One region of the Geobacillus sp. LEMMY01 genome, then DNA from elsewhere that is predicted to be linked to it. Evidence: riboswitches for the same ligand, from Rfam matches in the RefSeq annotation. Region 1 holds a riboswitch; each other region holds the start of a gene.
The links. Region 1 has a riboswitch for S-adenosylmethionine ahead of B1A75_RS18180 (methionine biosynthesis PLP-dependent protein). Riboswitches for the same ligand answer to the same signal wherever they lie in the genome.

Region 1 (4,129 bases):
CAAGCTGGTAGAGGAGATGGAAGCGGTCGACGGTCTCCTCGAAGTGCACATCTTGCAGCTTCAGCTGGCTGTAGACGTCCGCATATTCTGCGCCCGGCAAATCGCGGCCGATCGTAATGTGAGGCACGAACACAAACTCCGGCTTTCCGGCAAACAAGCCGCTGTGCAGTTGTTCGTGAAGGCGCTCGAGCACGTCGTTTGGCTCCACCTTTAAATAAATGATGTTGCTTGTCGGGTAAAACGAGCTGAATTTCGTCACTTTGATCGGAATGGGAGGTGTTTCCGCCGCAATGCGGCGCAGCTCTTTCGTCATTTCTTTCATTTGCTCCTCATCCGCTTCAAATGGGTATTTCAGCGTAATATGCGGCGGGATGAGGGCGTAATGGCTGTCGTACCGTTTCCGGTACGAGTTGGCGAAGTCTTGAATCCGTTTTGGCGGAAAGATCACAATGCCGTACTTCATTTTGTTTTCCCTCCTTGAACCCTTTCTTTTTCCGCGCGCAGGCAGCGCATGGAATGGATGCGGCGGCTCGACATCCCAACCTTGAAGTTGCCCCGTTTTTGCCTATAACGATAAAACAGCGGCTACGGCTCGGGGGACATCCGGCTGCCAATACGTCCACGCATGGCCGCCTTCGAACTCATGGTACGTATAAGCAAACCGTTTTTCCATAAACAAGTCCCGCGCCATTCGATTTGGGGTGATAAAATCGCGCACATGGCCATCCGTCGTTTTCACCGCTGTTTCCTCTGTGCCAACAGAATGGTAAAGCGAAAGGAGCGATGGATCGCGGAATGAGCGGATGCGCGCCAATACCGAGTCATCGATATAGGGGGACTGCATGGCGATTTTCCCGAATGTATGCGGATACAACAACCCGGCTAGAAGCGACACCGTTCCGCCGAGCGAATCGCCGATCAGCGCCCGGCCTTTGCCCATTTGGTATGTCGGCAGTTCACGGTCCAAAAACGGGACGAGTTCATGGGCTAAAAAACGAAGGTACGCTTCGTGTTTTCGGCCTTCCGGGTGGTATTTCTCGTAGCGGTCGTTGACGTTCCGATACGGGATGCCGACGACGATCGTCCGGTCGATCGTTCTTTCTTCCATCAGCGTTTCGATGACGGTTTTCATTTTTCCATACATAAAATAATCTTTGCCGTCTTGCGCGATTAATAAAGAATATTTGTAAAGCGGCGAAAAATTGCTTGGCAAGTAGACGAGCAGTTCGATTTCTTCTTGCAGCTCTCCGCTGTACAACTTGTAGTCACGCATCGTTCCTGTTGCTGTCGCCATGACCATCCTCCATGAAAGCGTAAGTTCATCTGTTATTGTAACATATTTGCGCCAAAAGATGTTAACGAAGGGCTCGAATTTTTTGCGAATTTGCCGAATCGTGCCATTGACAAAAAAATGGCTTGCAAAAACGGGGGGAATGCGCTACATTTTTTATCATAATTCCGAAAAAGACTCCCGCTTCAAGCGCGTGAAGGGCGCAGCCCAGCGATAAGCGGGAGATGAATTTCGGTTGGCGACCAGCCAGCTGATATGATAATATATGGTTAGAACGGACACCTTCGGAACGAAGGGAAGCGTAAAGGGGTCTTGTGTGTGGCTTACTGTTCAGCGAACGCGCACAAGTCGCTTGAAGCCCCCGCCTCTAAGCGAAGTGTAGGTGGTGGGTGTTCACTAAATTAGAAAAATTGAATACGCGTCTCATTCTTATCAAGAGAAGTGGAGGGAACTGGCCCAATGAAGCTTCAGCAACCAGCCGCCCGGCGGCCAGGTGCTAAATCCAGCGAATTGAGCATTCAATTCGGCAGATAAGAAGAAGCATGACCATGTGTGTATGGAAAAGTCTTCTTCTTAGAAGACTTTTTTTATTTACTCAAGCGGCCGCTCCCATCAACCGCGAGGCGGTCTAGGACCAAGGCGCTCGGCCGTTGCCCGACAGACAGCGGCGCTTCGTTTGGCGTCAAGTGGTCGGCCGTTGATCCATGATGGAATTTTCAGCAGAAGGAGAGAGATGAGATGAAGAAACTGGAGACGTTGTTAGCGCAAATTGGCAACCGGAGCGAAACGGTGACGGGGACGGTCAACCCGCCGGTTTATTTTTCCACCGCCTACCGTCATGCCGGCATCGGAGAGTCGACCGGGTTTGACTACATCCGCACCGGCAACCCGACGCGCAAAATCGTCGAAGAAGCGATCGCGAGACTGGAAGGCGGCGACCAAGGTTATGCGTTCAGCTCCGGCATGGCCGCCATTCAGACGGTGCTCGCCTTGTTTGAGAGCGGAGACGAGTTTCTCGTATCGGCCGACCTTTACGGCGGCACGTACCGCCTGTTTGAGCGCGGCTGGCGCAAGTACGGTCTTGGGTTCCATTACGTCGATTTTACCGATCTCGCTGCGGTGGAAGCGTGTATCACCGAAAAAACGAAAGCGATTTTCTTGGAAACACCGACGAACCCGCTTATGCATGAGACCGATATCCGCGCCGTCTCCGAGCTCGCCAAGCGGCACGGGCTTTTGTTGATCGTTGACAACACGTTTTATACACCGGTGCTTCAACGCCCGATCGAACAAGGCGCCGATATTGTCATCCACAGCGCCACGAAATATTTAGGCGGCCATAACGACGTCTTGGCTGGCCTTGTCGTCGCCAAGGGCGAGGAGCTCTGTCAACGCCTGGCCGAGTATCAGAACGCCATCGGCGCGGTTTTGTCGCCGTTTGATTCGTGGCTGTTGATTCGCGGGATGAAAACGCTGGCGCTGCGGATGCGCCAACATGAAGAAAACGCCAAGCGCATCAGCGCCTTTTTGCGCGAACATGAAGATGTCACCGATGTGTTGTATCCGGGAAGAGGCGGGATGCTGTCGTTCCGGATTGCCGATGAAAAGTGGGTGAACGGGTTTTTAAAAAGCTTGCGCCTCATTACGTTCGCGGAAAGCCTGGGCGGAGTCGAAAGCTTCATCACGTACCCGGCGACGCAGACGCATGCGGACATTCCTGAGGAAATCCGCATCCAAAACGGTGTTTGCAACCGGCTGCTCCGTTTCTCGGTCGGCATTGAGCACGCTGACGATTTGATCGCCGACTTGGCGCAGGCATTGAAAAACATGAAAGAGGTGTAAGCGATGGAACGGGAATGGGCGTTTTCGACGAAACTGCTCCATAACGAATGGAAAGTCGACCGCGAGACGGGGGCGGTGAGCGTGCCGATCCAGCACGCCTCCACGTTCCATCAGTTCGATTTCGATTTATTCGGCAAATACGACTACAGCCGCTCCGGCAACCCGACGCGCGAGGCGCTCGAGGAAACGATCGCGGCGTTAGAAGGCGGCGTGCGCGGGTTTGCGTTCGCCTCTGGCATGGCGGCTATTTCAACGGCGTTTTTGCTTCTCTCAAAAGGCGACCACGTGCTCGTGACCGAAGACGTCTACGGCGGCACGTACCGGATGATTACGGAGGTGCTCGGCCGCTTTGGCATTGAATATACGTTTGTCGATATGACCGATTTGCGCGCCGTCGCCGAAAACATCCGGCCGAACACGAAAGTCATTTATATGGAAACGCCGTCCAATCCGCTGTTAAAAGTGACCGATATTCAAGGCGTCGTCAAGTTGGCGAAGGCGCATGGCTGTTTGACGTTCCTTGACAACACGTTCATGACGCCGGCGCTGCAGCGGCCGCTTGACCTTGGCGTCGATATTGTCCTTCACAGCGCCACGAAATTTTTAGCCGGCCATAGCGACGTCGTCGCAGGATTGGCGGTGGTGAAAGATGAAGAATTGGGAAAAGAGTTGTACAAACTTCAAAACGCGTTTGGTGCTGTCCTTGGCGTCCAAGATGCGTGGCTTGTGCTGCGGGGATTAAAAACGCTCCACGTTCGGCTGAAGCAGTCGTCTGAATCAGCGGCCGCCATCGCCAAGTATTTGGCTTGTCATCCAAAGGTCGAAGAAGTGTATTATCCGGGGCTGGATAACCACCCAGGCCATGACATCCAGCGCCATCAGGCGGCCGGGTTTGGCGCTGTGCTGTCGTTCCGCTTAGCCGATGAAGAAGCGGCTCGGACGTTCGTCCGAAACGTCCGCCTGCCGGTGTTTGCTGTCAGCCTTGGGGCGGTCGAG
Region 2 (4,129 bases), on a different contig from region 1:
ATAGGCAAGCTCGCGATGGACAAGCGGAAGCACGTCACGATACACCATTTTCATCAATGCGATTGGATGCGTCGGAATTTTCAATCAGCTCACCTCGGGGCAAAAACGATGCTCTTGTCTCCTAGTATTGCCATCCCCATCACCAGGGCAAACGAATCCAGCTGCTGTTCTCTTTCATTTACGATCCTTACTTTGTAAAATAAAAGTGAGCGGACTATTTTACATTAAGAAAGGAACGAAAGCGATGATTTACCCATACAAAGGCAAAACGCCGCAAATTGCCGCCTCCGCCTTTATCGCCGACTATGTGACGATCACCGGCGATGTCGTGATCGGCGAAGAGACGAGCATTTGGTTTGGCACCGTCATTCGCGGCGATGTGGCGCCAACGGTGATTGGCAACCGGGTCAATATTCAAGATAACTCAATTTTGCATCAAAGTCCACACAATCCGCTTATCATTGAAGACGGCGTAACAATCGGCCACCAAGTCATTTTGCACAGCGCCATCATCCGCAAAAACGCGCTCATCGGCATGGGCTCGATCATTTTGGACCGCGCGGAAATCGGGGAAGGCGCGTTTATTGGCGCCGGCAGTTTAGTGCCGCCGGGCAAAAAAATTCCGCCGAACACACTCGCCCTCGGCCGGCCGGCGAAAGTCGTCCGCGAGCTGACCGAAGACGACATCCGCGAAATGGAGCGCATCCGCCGCGAATATGTTGAGAAAGGGCAGTATTACAAAGCGCTGCAGCAACAGCGGACATCGTGCGCCAACAAAAAAGAGCTGCCGTGATCAGGCAGCTCTTTTTCTTTCATCACTTGTCCGCCAACGCCAGCGCTTGTTCTTTCAACAAGGCGGCTTTGTCGGTGCGCTCCCACGGCAGGTCGATGTCCGTACGCCCAAAATGGCCGTAAGCAGCCGTCTGTTTGTAAATCGGGCGGCGAAGGTCGAGCATTTTGATGATGCCCGCCGGGCGGAGATCGAAGTTGTTGCGCACGACCTCAATCAAAATGTCTTCCGACACTTTGCCGGTGCCGAACGTATCGATCGAAATCGAAACTGGGCGGGCGACGCCGATCGCGTAGGCAAGCTGCACTTCGCATTTGTCGGCCAGTCCTGCCGCGACGATGTTTTTCGCGACATAGCGGGCCGCATACGCCGCCGAGCGGTCGACTTTCGTCGGATCTTTGCCCGAGAACGCGCCACCGCCGTGGCGAGCGTAGCCGCCGTACGTATCGACGATGATTTTCCGCCCCGTCAACCCAGCATCCCCTTGCGGACCGCCGATGACAAACCGTCCTGTCGGGTTGATGAAATATTTCGTGTCCTCATCAAGCAGCTCCGCGGGCACGACCGGCTTGATGACCTGTTCTTTAATGTCGCGTTGGATTTGGTCCTGCGTAATTTCCGGATGATGCTGCGCGGAAACGACGATCGTATCGACGCGCACCGGTTTGCCGTTTTCATCGTATTCGATCGTCACTTGCGTTTTCCCGTCCGGCCGCAAGTACGGCAAGACGTCCGTTTTGCGCACTTCCGCCAATCGGCGCGCCAAGCGGTGCGCAAGCGAAATCGGCAGCGGCATCAATTCTTCCGTCTCATTGCAAGCGAACCCAAACATCAACCCTTGGTCGCCGGCGCCGATCGCTTCAATTTCCTCGTCAGTCATCTGACCTTCGCGCGCCTCGAGCGCCCGGTCAACCCCCATCGCAATGTCCGGCGATTGTTCGTCAATCGACGTCAGCACCGCGCACGTATCGGCGTCAAATCCGTATTTGGCGCGCGTGTAGCCGATTTCGCGAACCGTATCGCGGACGATGCGCGGAATGTCCACGTATGTTGATGTCGTGATTTCCCCGCTCACGAGCACCAGCCCGGTCGTGACGCTCGTTTCGCAGGCGACGCGGGCGTTCGGGTCTTTTTCCAAAATGGCATCCAAAATGGCGTCGGAAATTTGGTCGCAAATTTTATCCGGATGTCCTTCCGTCACAGACTCTGAAGTAAACAAGCGGCGTTTGGCTGACATTCGGTTTGTTTCCTCCTCTTGGCATAATGTGGCGACACGGAACTCATTTCCCTTTTTCCCTTCGCAATATAAAAAACCTTTCCTGTAACGGCTGAGGAAAGGTCAGAGCAATCGTATTGCTTCCTTTCACTCTTATCGTTCAAGGACTGCGCCTTGCCACAGGTTAGCACCATTTCACACATGTACAGTTGTGACGGTTGCTGGGCTTCATCGGGCCTGTCCCTCCACCGGCTCGGGATAAGAGTATCCGTTCAATGACTTATCATATCGCAACGGAATCGGCAAAGTCAACTATAGAAATTCATTTTTTATCATTTCCAGCCGCGAAAATTCTTTCCTCAAGGCAATCAACACAATGGGAAAAATAAAGTTTGAAAAACCCACACAATTAGTATGGACTATTAATAAAAATGTGTTATACTATTTTCAAGAGTGATTACAAAAAGAAGGCAGGTTTTGGATATGGGGATCGCAAACATGACAAATAAGCTTGATTTATTGCTACAAAAACCGTACGTGCATCATCAACTGTCCGTTGCCGAGCTCGTCGAGAAAGTGCTGCAGCGGAATGAAGGCCGGCTGACGCACACCGGGGCCGTCGCGGTGACAACCGGCAAGTACACGGGGCGGTCGCCGAAAGACAAATACATCGTCGAAGAACCGTCAACGAAGCAAACGATCGACTGGGGAGCGGTCAACCAGCCGATGTCTCCGGAGACGTTTGATAAACTGTACGACAAAGTGCTCGACTATTTAATGAATAAAGATGAACTGTTCGTGTTTAAAGGCTTTGCCGGCGCCGATCCGAAATACCGGTTGCCGATTCAAGTCGTCAACGAATTCGCCTGGCACAACTTGTTCGTCCATCAGCTGTTCATCCGGCCGAGCGCCGAGGAGCTCGCCGCGCATGAGCCGCAATTTACGGTGATTTGCGCGCCGAACTTTAAAGCCGACCCGAAAGTCGACGGCACGCGCTCGGAAGCGTTCATCATCATCTCGTTTGAACGGCGCACCGTGTTGATCGGCGGCACCGAGTATGCCGGCGAAATGAAAAAATCGATTTTCTCGGTGATGAACTATTTGCTGCCGGAACAAGGCATCCTGCCGATGCACTGCTCGGCCAACGTCGGCCAGGAAGGCGACGTCGCCCTCTTTTTCGGCTTGTCGGGAACGGGAAAAACGACGCTCTCGACCGACCCGAACCGCCGCTTGATCGGCGATGATGAACACGGCTGGTCAAGCCGCGGCATTTTCAACATCGAAGGCGGCTGCTATGCGAAATGCATCAACTTGTCGCGCGAGAAAGAGCCGCAAATTTTTGACGCCATCGGTTTCGGCGCGGTGCTCGAAAACGTCGTTCTCGATGACGCGACGCGGGTGCCCAATTACGACGACGGCACGCTGACGGAAAACACGCGCGCCGCCTACCCGCTTCAAGCGATCCAAAACATCATCGACCCGAGCGTCGCCGGCCACCCGTCCACGATCGTGTTTTTGACGGCTGATGCGTTCGGCGTCCTGCCGCCGATCAGCAAGCTGACGCGCGAACAAGCGATGTACCATTTCTTAAGCGGCTACACAAGCAAACTCGCCGGCACCGAACGCGGCGTCACCGAACCGGAAGCGACGTTCTCGACATGCTTTGGCGCACCGTTTTTGCCGCGCCCGGCCGTCGAATACGCGGAAATGCTCGGGCAAAAAATCGCCGAACACAACGTCCGCGTCTTTTTGGTCAACACCGGCTGGACAGGGGGACCGTACGGCGTCGGCAGCCGCATGAAGCTCGCCTACACCCGGGCGATGGTGCAAGCCGCCGTCGAAGGGGAGCTGGACAACGTCGAAACGGTGCAAGACCCGATTTTCGGCCTCGCCATCCCAACCCGCGTCCCGGGCGTGCCGGATGACGTCCTGCAGCCGCAAAACACATGGGCCGACAAACAAGCATACGAACAAAAAGCAAAAGAGCTGGCGCAAAAGTTCCGCGCCAACTTCCAAAAATTCGCCCACATCGATCCGTCCATTGAAAAACTCGGCGGACCGCTCGTTTAACAAGAACCCGGCCGGACAGGGAACAACTCCTGTCCGGCCGGGTTTTCTGTTCT
Region 3 (4,129 bases), on a different contig from region 1:
AAATCGTGCACGACGGCAATGCCGTACTTGGCGGCAAACGCCACCGTCTCCGCGAAAAATTCCTTTGTCGCCGTCGCGCCGGTCGGATTGTTCGGATAGTTTAAAAACATGAGCTTCGCTCGGTCGGCCACTGCCGCCGGAATGGCTTCATAGTCCGGCAAAAAACCGTTTTCCGCAACAAGCGGCATCATTTCCATCCGCGCGCGGGCAAGCGCGATCCCCGACCAATAGTCCGGATAGCCCGGATCCGGGACAAGCACCACATCGCCCGGGTTGACGAGGCAAAGCGGCAGCTCGACAAGCCCGGCCTTGCCGCCGAACAAAATGGCGACTTCGCGGTCTGGATCGATGTTCACCCCGTATTCACGCGCGTAAAACGCGGCGATGGCTTCTTTCAAAAAGAAGTAGCCTTGAAACGGCGAATATTTATGATATTTCGGATTGGCCGCCGCCCGCTGCATCGCCTCAACGATATGCTTTGGCGTCGGCTGATCCGGGTTGCCTTGCCCTAAATTGATCACGTCGCATCCGGCCTTGATTTTCTCCCCGACTTTCGCGACAAGCGAGGCGAAAAATTGCTTCGGCAACTGCTCAAGCAGCTCGGAAAAAGGAATTTCGATCGTCATCGCCCACACCTTCTTAAAAAATTCTTGAAATTCTAGTGCAACATCATATATCGTAAAAAGCAAAATGTAAAGCAAAATTTTTTCGAGGTGAAAACTCATGACGATCCGCATCGCCTGCCTTCAGCTTGACATTGCGTTTGGCGACCCGAACGAAAACGAACGGCGCGCGGAAAGCGCCATTGAATCGGCCGTCAAGGACGGCGCGAATATCATCGTGCTGCCGGAATTATGGACGACCGGCTACGATTTGACGCGCCTAGATGAGATTGCCGACGAAGGCGCCGAACGGGCGAAAGCGTTCGCCTCCCGCCTAGCGCAAGCACACAGCATCCATCTCGTCGCCGGCTCGGTCGCTAAAAAAACAACAACCGGCGTGACGAACACGATGATCGTAGCTGACCGGAGCGGTCAAATCGTCAGTGAATATAGCAAACTCCATCTGTTCCAATTGATGGATGAACATTTGTATTTGCAGCCGGGAAGCAGCTTAGGCTTGTTTTCGCTCGACGGGCTTTCATGCGCCGGGGTCATTTGCTATGATATCCGCTTTCCGGAGTGGATTCGCGCCCATGTTTTGGCTGGGGCGGAAGTGCTTTTTGTCGTCGCCGAATGGCCGCTTCCCCGCCTGCACCATTGGCGGACGCTCCTGATGGCGCGGGCGATTGAAAACCAATGCTACGTCATCGCCTGCAACCGGGCGGGGCGCGACCCGAACAACGTGTTCGCCGGCCATTCGCTCATCATCGACCCATGGGGCGAAGTGATCGCCGAGGCGGATGAGAAGCCTGGCATTGTCGCGGCGGACATTGATCCTGCACTCGTTGCGGACGTCCGTACGCGCATCCCGGTGTTTGCCGACCGCCGGCCGCATGACTACGAAGCGGCAAAAAAATTTTTCAAAACGTATTGACAATCGATTGATCGACCATGTATCATTCGAATCAAACAACCAAACGATTGATAACATCGTGAAAATTGCAAAAACTGAATACGAGAAATCGGTACTCTTATCAAGAGTTGGCTGAGGGAATTGGCCCAATGAAGCCCAGCAACCGACCGTAATACTATCGTGAGATAGGGCGCACGCCAAGGGCGGCGCCGGAAGCGTCATGCTTCCGCAGGGCACGGTGCTAAGTCCAACAGAAAGACCGATGTCTTTCTGAAAGATAAGAGGCGCGAAGAACGAATGAATCTTCAAGCCTCTTTCCGTATGCGAAAGAGGCTTTTTCATTTGCCGGAAACGCCGAGTTTTTAGCGCGCGTCAGAACCGGCATTTGAAAACGAGCGAAATGAAAAAAGGGGGAACAAGGAAATGACCACTGTTCAAACATCGGTTTACGAACCGCTGACCGAACCGAAGGCGGTGGCGCTCGCTGTCCGCCTCGGCTTATTCCGCGACGGGGCGCCGCTTGCATGCCGCGAGATCGGCGACGGGAACTTGAACCTTGTCTTTCATATCGTCGATCAAGAAACGAAACAAGGCGTCATCATCAAACAAGCGTTGCCGTACGCCAAAGTTGTCGGCGAAAGCTGGCCGCTCACGTTAAAGCGCGCCGTCATTGAAAGCAACGCGCTGCGCACGTTTGCGAGCTACGTGCCGCAATACGTGCCGAAAGTCTACTATTCTGACGAATCGCTCGCCATTACGGTGATGGAAGACTTATCCCGTTTGCAAATCGCCCGCAAAGGGCTGATCGAAGGGAAAACGTATCCGCTTTTGTCCCAGCATATCGGCGAGTTTGTCGCCAAAACGGCGTTTTATACGTCTGACTTCGGCATGAACCAGCAAGAGAAAAAGAAATTGGCGCAAAGCTTCGTCAATCCGGAACTGTGCAAAATTACCGAAGACCTCGTCTTCACCGACCCGTTTTTTGACCATGAAACGAACAACTTTGAAGACGAATTGCGCCCAGACGTTGAAGCGCTTTGGCGCGATGACCGCCTCCACCTAGAAGCAGCAAAGCTGAAGCGCAAGTTTTTAACCGAAGCCGATGTGCTCTTGCATGGCGATTTGCATACCGGCAGCATTTTCGCCAGCGATGACGAAACGAAAGTGATCGACCCGGAATTCGCCTTTTACGGTCCGATCGGGTTTGACCTTGGCCAATTTTTCGCCAATTTGCTGTTAAATGCGTTGTCCCGCCCTGAATTAGAGCGCCAACCGCTCTTTGACCACATCAACCGGACATGGGACGTCTTTGCGTCCGTGTTCTCAAACCTTTGGCGCACCGAGAGCGTGGAAACGTACGCCGCGACGCCGGGCTTGCTCGAGGACGTGCTTCGGCACGCGTTCATCGACGCCGTCGGCTTTGCCGGCTGCGAAGTCATCCGCCGGACGATCGGCCTCGCCCACGTCGCCGACCTTGACGGCATTGAGCAAAAAGAGGTGCGCCTTGCTGCCAAGCGGCATGCGCTCCGCCTCGGCCGCCGCTTGATCGTAGAGCGGGCTGAATTGACGGGAACAGACGGCTTCCGCCGGCTGTTTGCCGAAACGGAACGATAATGACATACAATCGTCCGGGTCTCGATGCAAGATGCGCGGCGCTGACCCGGACAAACCAAAAAAAGAGAAAGGAAGATGGCGATGAGCACCTTTGCCATCCCACGCTCCGTTGAATGGCGCGAGACACATGTGACGATTTTAAACCAACAAAAGCTTCCGTCCATCATCGAATATATCGACTTGCACACTCTGGAAGACGTCTATGAGGCGATTGCCACGCTGAAAGTGCGCGGCGCGCCGGCGATCGGCATCACCGCCGCCTATGGCCTGGCGCTTGCCGCTTTAAGCTATGACACCGAATCGCTCGATGAATTCCGCCGCCGCTTGAAACGAGATCGTGACTACCTAGCCAGCGCCCGGCCGACCGCCGTCAACTTGTTTTGGGCGCTCGATCGGCTCGTCACCGTTGCGGCCGACGCCCTTTCCGTCAACGAGGCAAAAACGGCGCTCATCCATAAGGCGATCCGCATTCAAGTGGAAGATGAGGATGTGTGCCGCCGCATCGGCGAATACGCGTTGTCGCTCTTTCGTCCGGGCGATCGGGTGATGACGATCTGCAACGCCGGCTCGATCGCCACCGCCCGCTACGGAACGGCGCTCGCCCCGTTTTATTTGGCGAAAGAAAAAGGAATTGAACTATCCGTTTACGCTCTCGAGACGCGGCCGGTGTTGCAAGGGGCGCGCCTGACCGCTTGGGAACTGATGCAAGCGGGCGTTGATGTGACGCTCATCACCGACAACATGGCAGCGCAAACGATCAAGGCGAAAGGCATTGGCGCCATCATCGTCGGCGCCGACCGGATCGCGCAAAACGGCGATACGGCGAACAAAATCGGCACGTTCGGCCTGGCCTTGCTCGCGAAGTCGTTTGGCATTCCGTTTTACGTCGCTGCGCCGTTGTCCACGATCGATTTGGCGACGAAAACAGGTGCGGACATCCCGATCGAAGAGCGCCATCCGGATGAAGTGACCCACATCGCCGGCGTGCGCATCGCCCCGG

Region 2: another riboswitch for S-adenosylmethionine. It lies ahead of metK (methionine adenosyltransferase); the one in region 1 lies ahead of B1A75_RS18180 (methionine biosynthesis PLP-dependent protein).
Region 3: another riboswitch for S-adenosylmethionine. It lies ahead of mtnK (S-methyl-5-thioribose kinase); the one in region 1 lies ahead of B1A75_RS18180 (methionine biosynthesis PLP-dependent protein).

The regions. Positions count from the first base shown of each region.
Region 1 covers NZ_MVKA01000052.1:12,042-16,170, reverse strand. Annotated here, with positions in the region: gene B1A75_RS18190 (YjcG family protein) at 1-463, opposite strand, end outside; gene B1A75_RS18185 (alpha/beta hydrolase) at 566-1,294, opposite strand; SAM riboswitch class I at 1,718-1,828, shown strand; gene B1A75_RS18180 (methionine biosynthesis PLP-dependent protein) at 2,030-3,133, shown strand; gene metC (cystathionine beta-lyase) at 3,137-4,129, shown strand, end outside.
Region 2 covers NZ_MVKA01000011.1:83,439-87,567, forward strand. Annotated here, with positions in the region: gene B1A75_RS07415 (tetraprenyl-beta-curcumene synthase family protein) at 1-84, opposite strand, end outside; gene B1A75_RS07420 (gamma carbonic anhydrase) at 245-793, shown strand; gene metK (methionine adenosyltransferase) at 816-2,027, opposite strand; SAM riboswitch class I at 2,157-2,271, opposite strand; gene pckA (phosphoenolpyruvate carboxykinase (ATP)) at 2,490-4,076, shown strand.
Region 3 covers NZ_MVKA01000007.1:87,439-91,567, forward strand. Annotated here, with positions in the region: gene B1A75_RS05140 (pyridoxal phosphate-dependent aminotransferase) at 1-626, opposite strand, end outside; gene B1A75_RS05145 (carbon-nitrogen family hydrolase) at 724-1,536, shown strand; SAM riboswitch class I at 1,631-1,799, shown strand; gene mtnK (S-methyl-5-thioribose kinase) at 1,939-3,129, shown strand; gene mtnA (S-methyl-5-thioribose-1-phosphate isomerase) at 3,211-4,129, shown strand, end outside.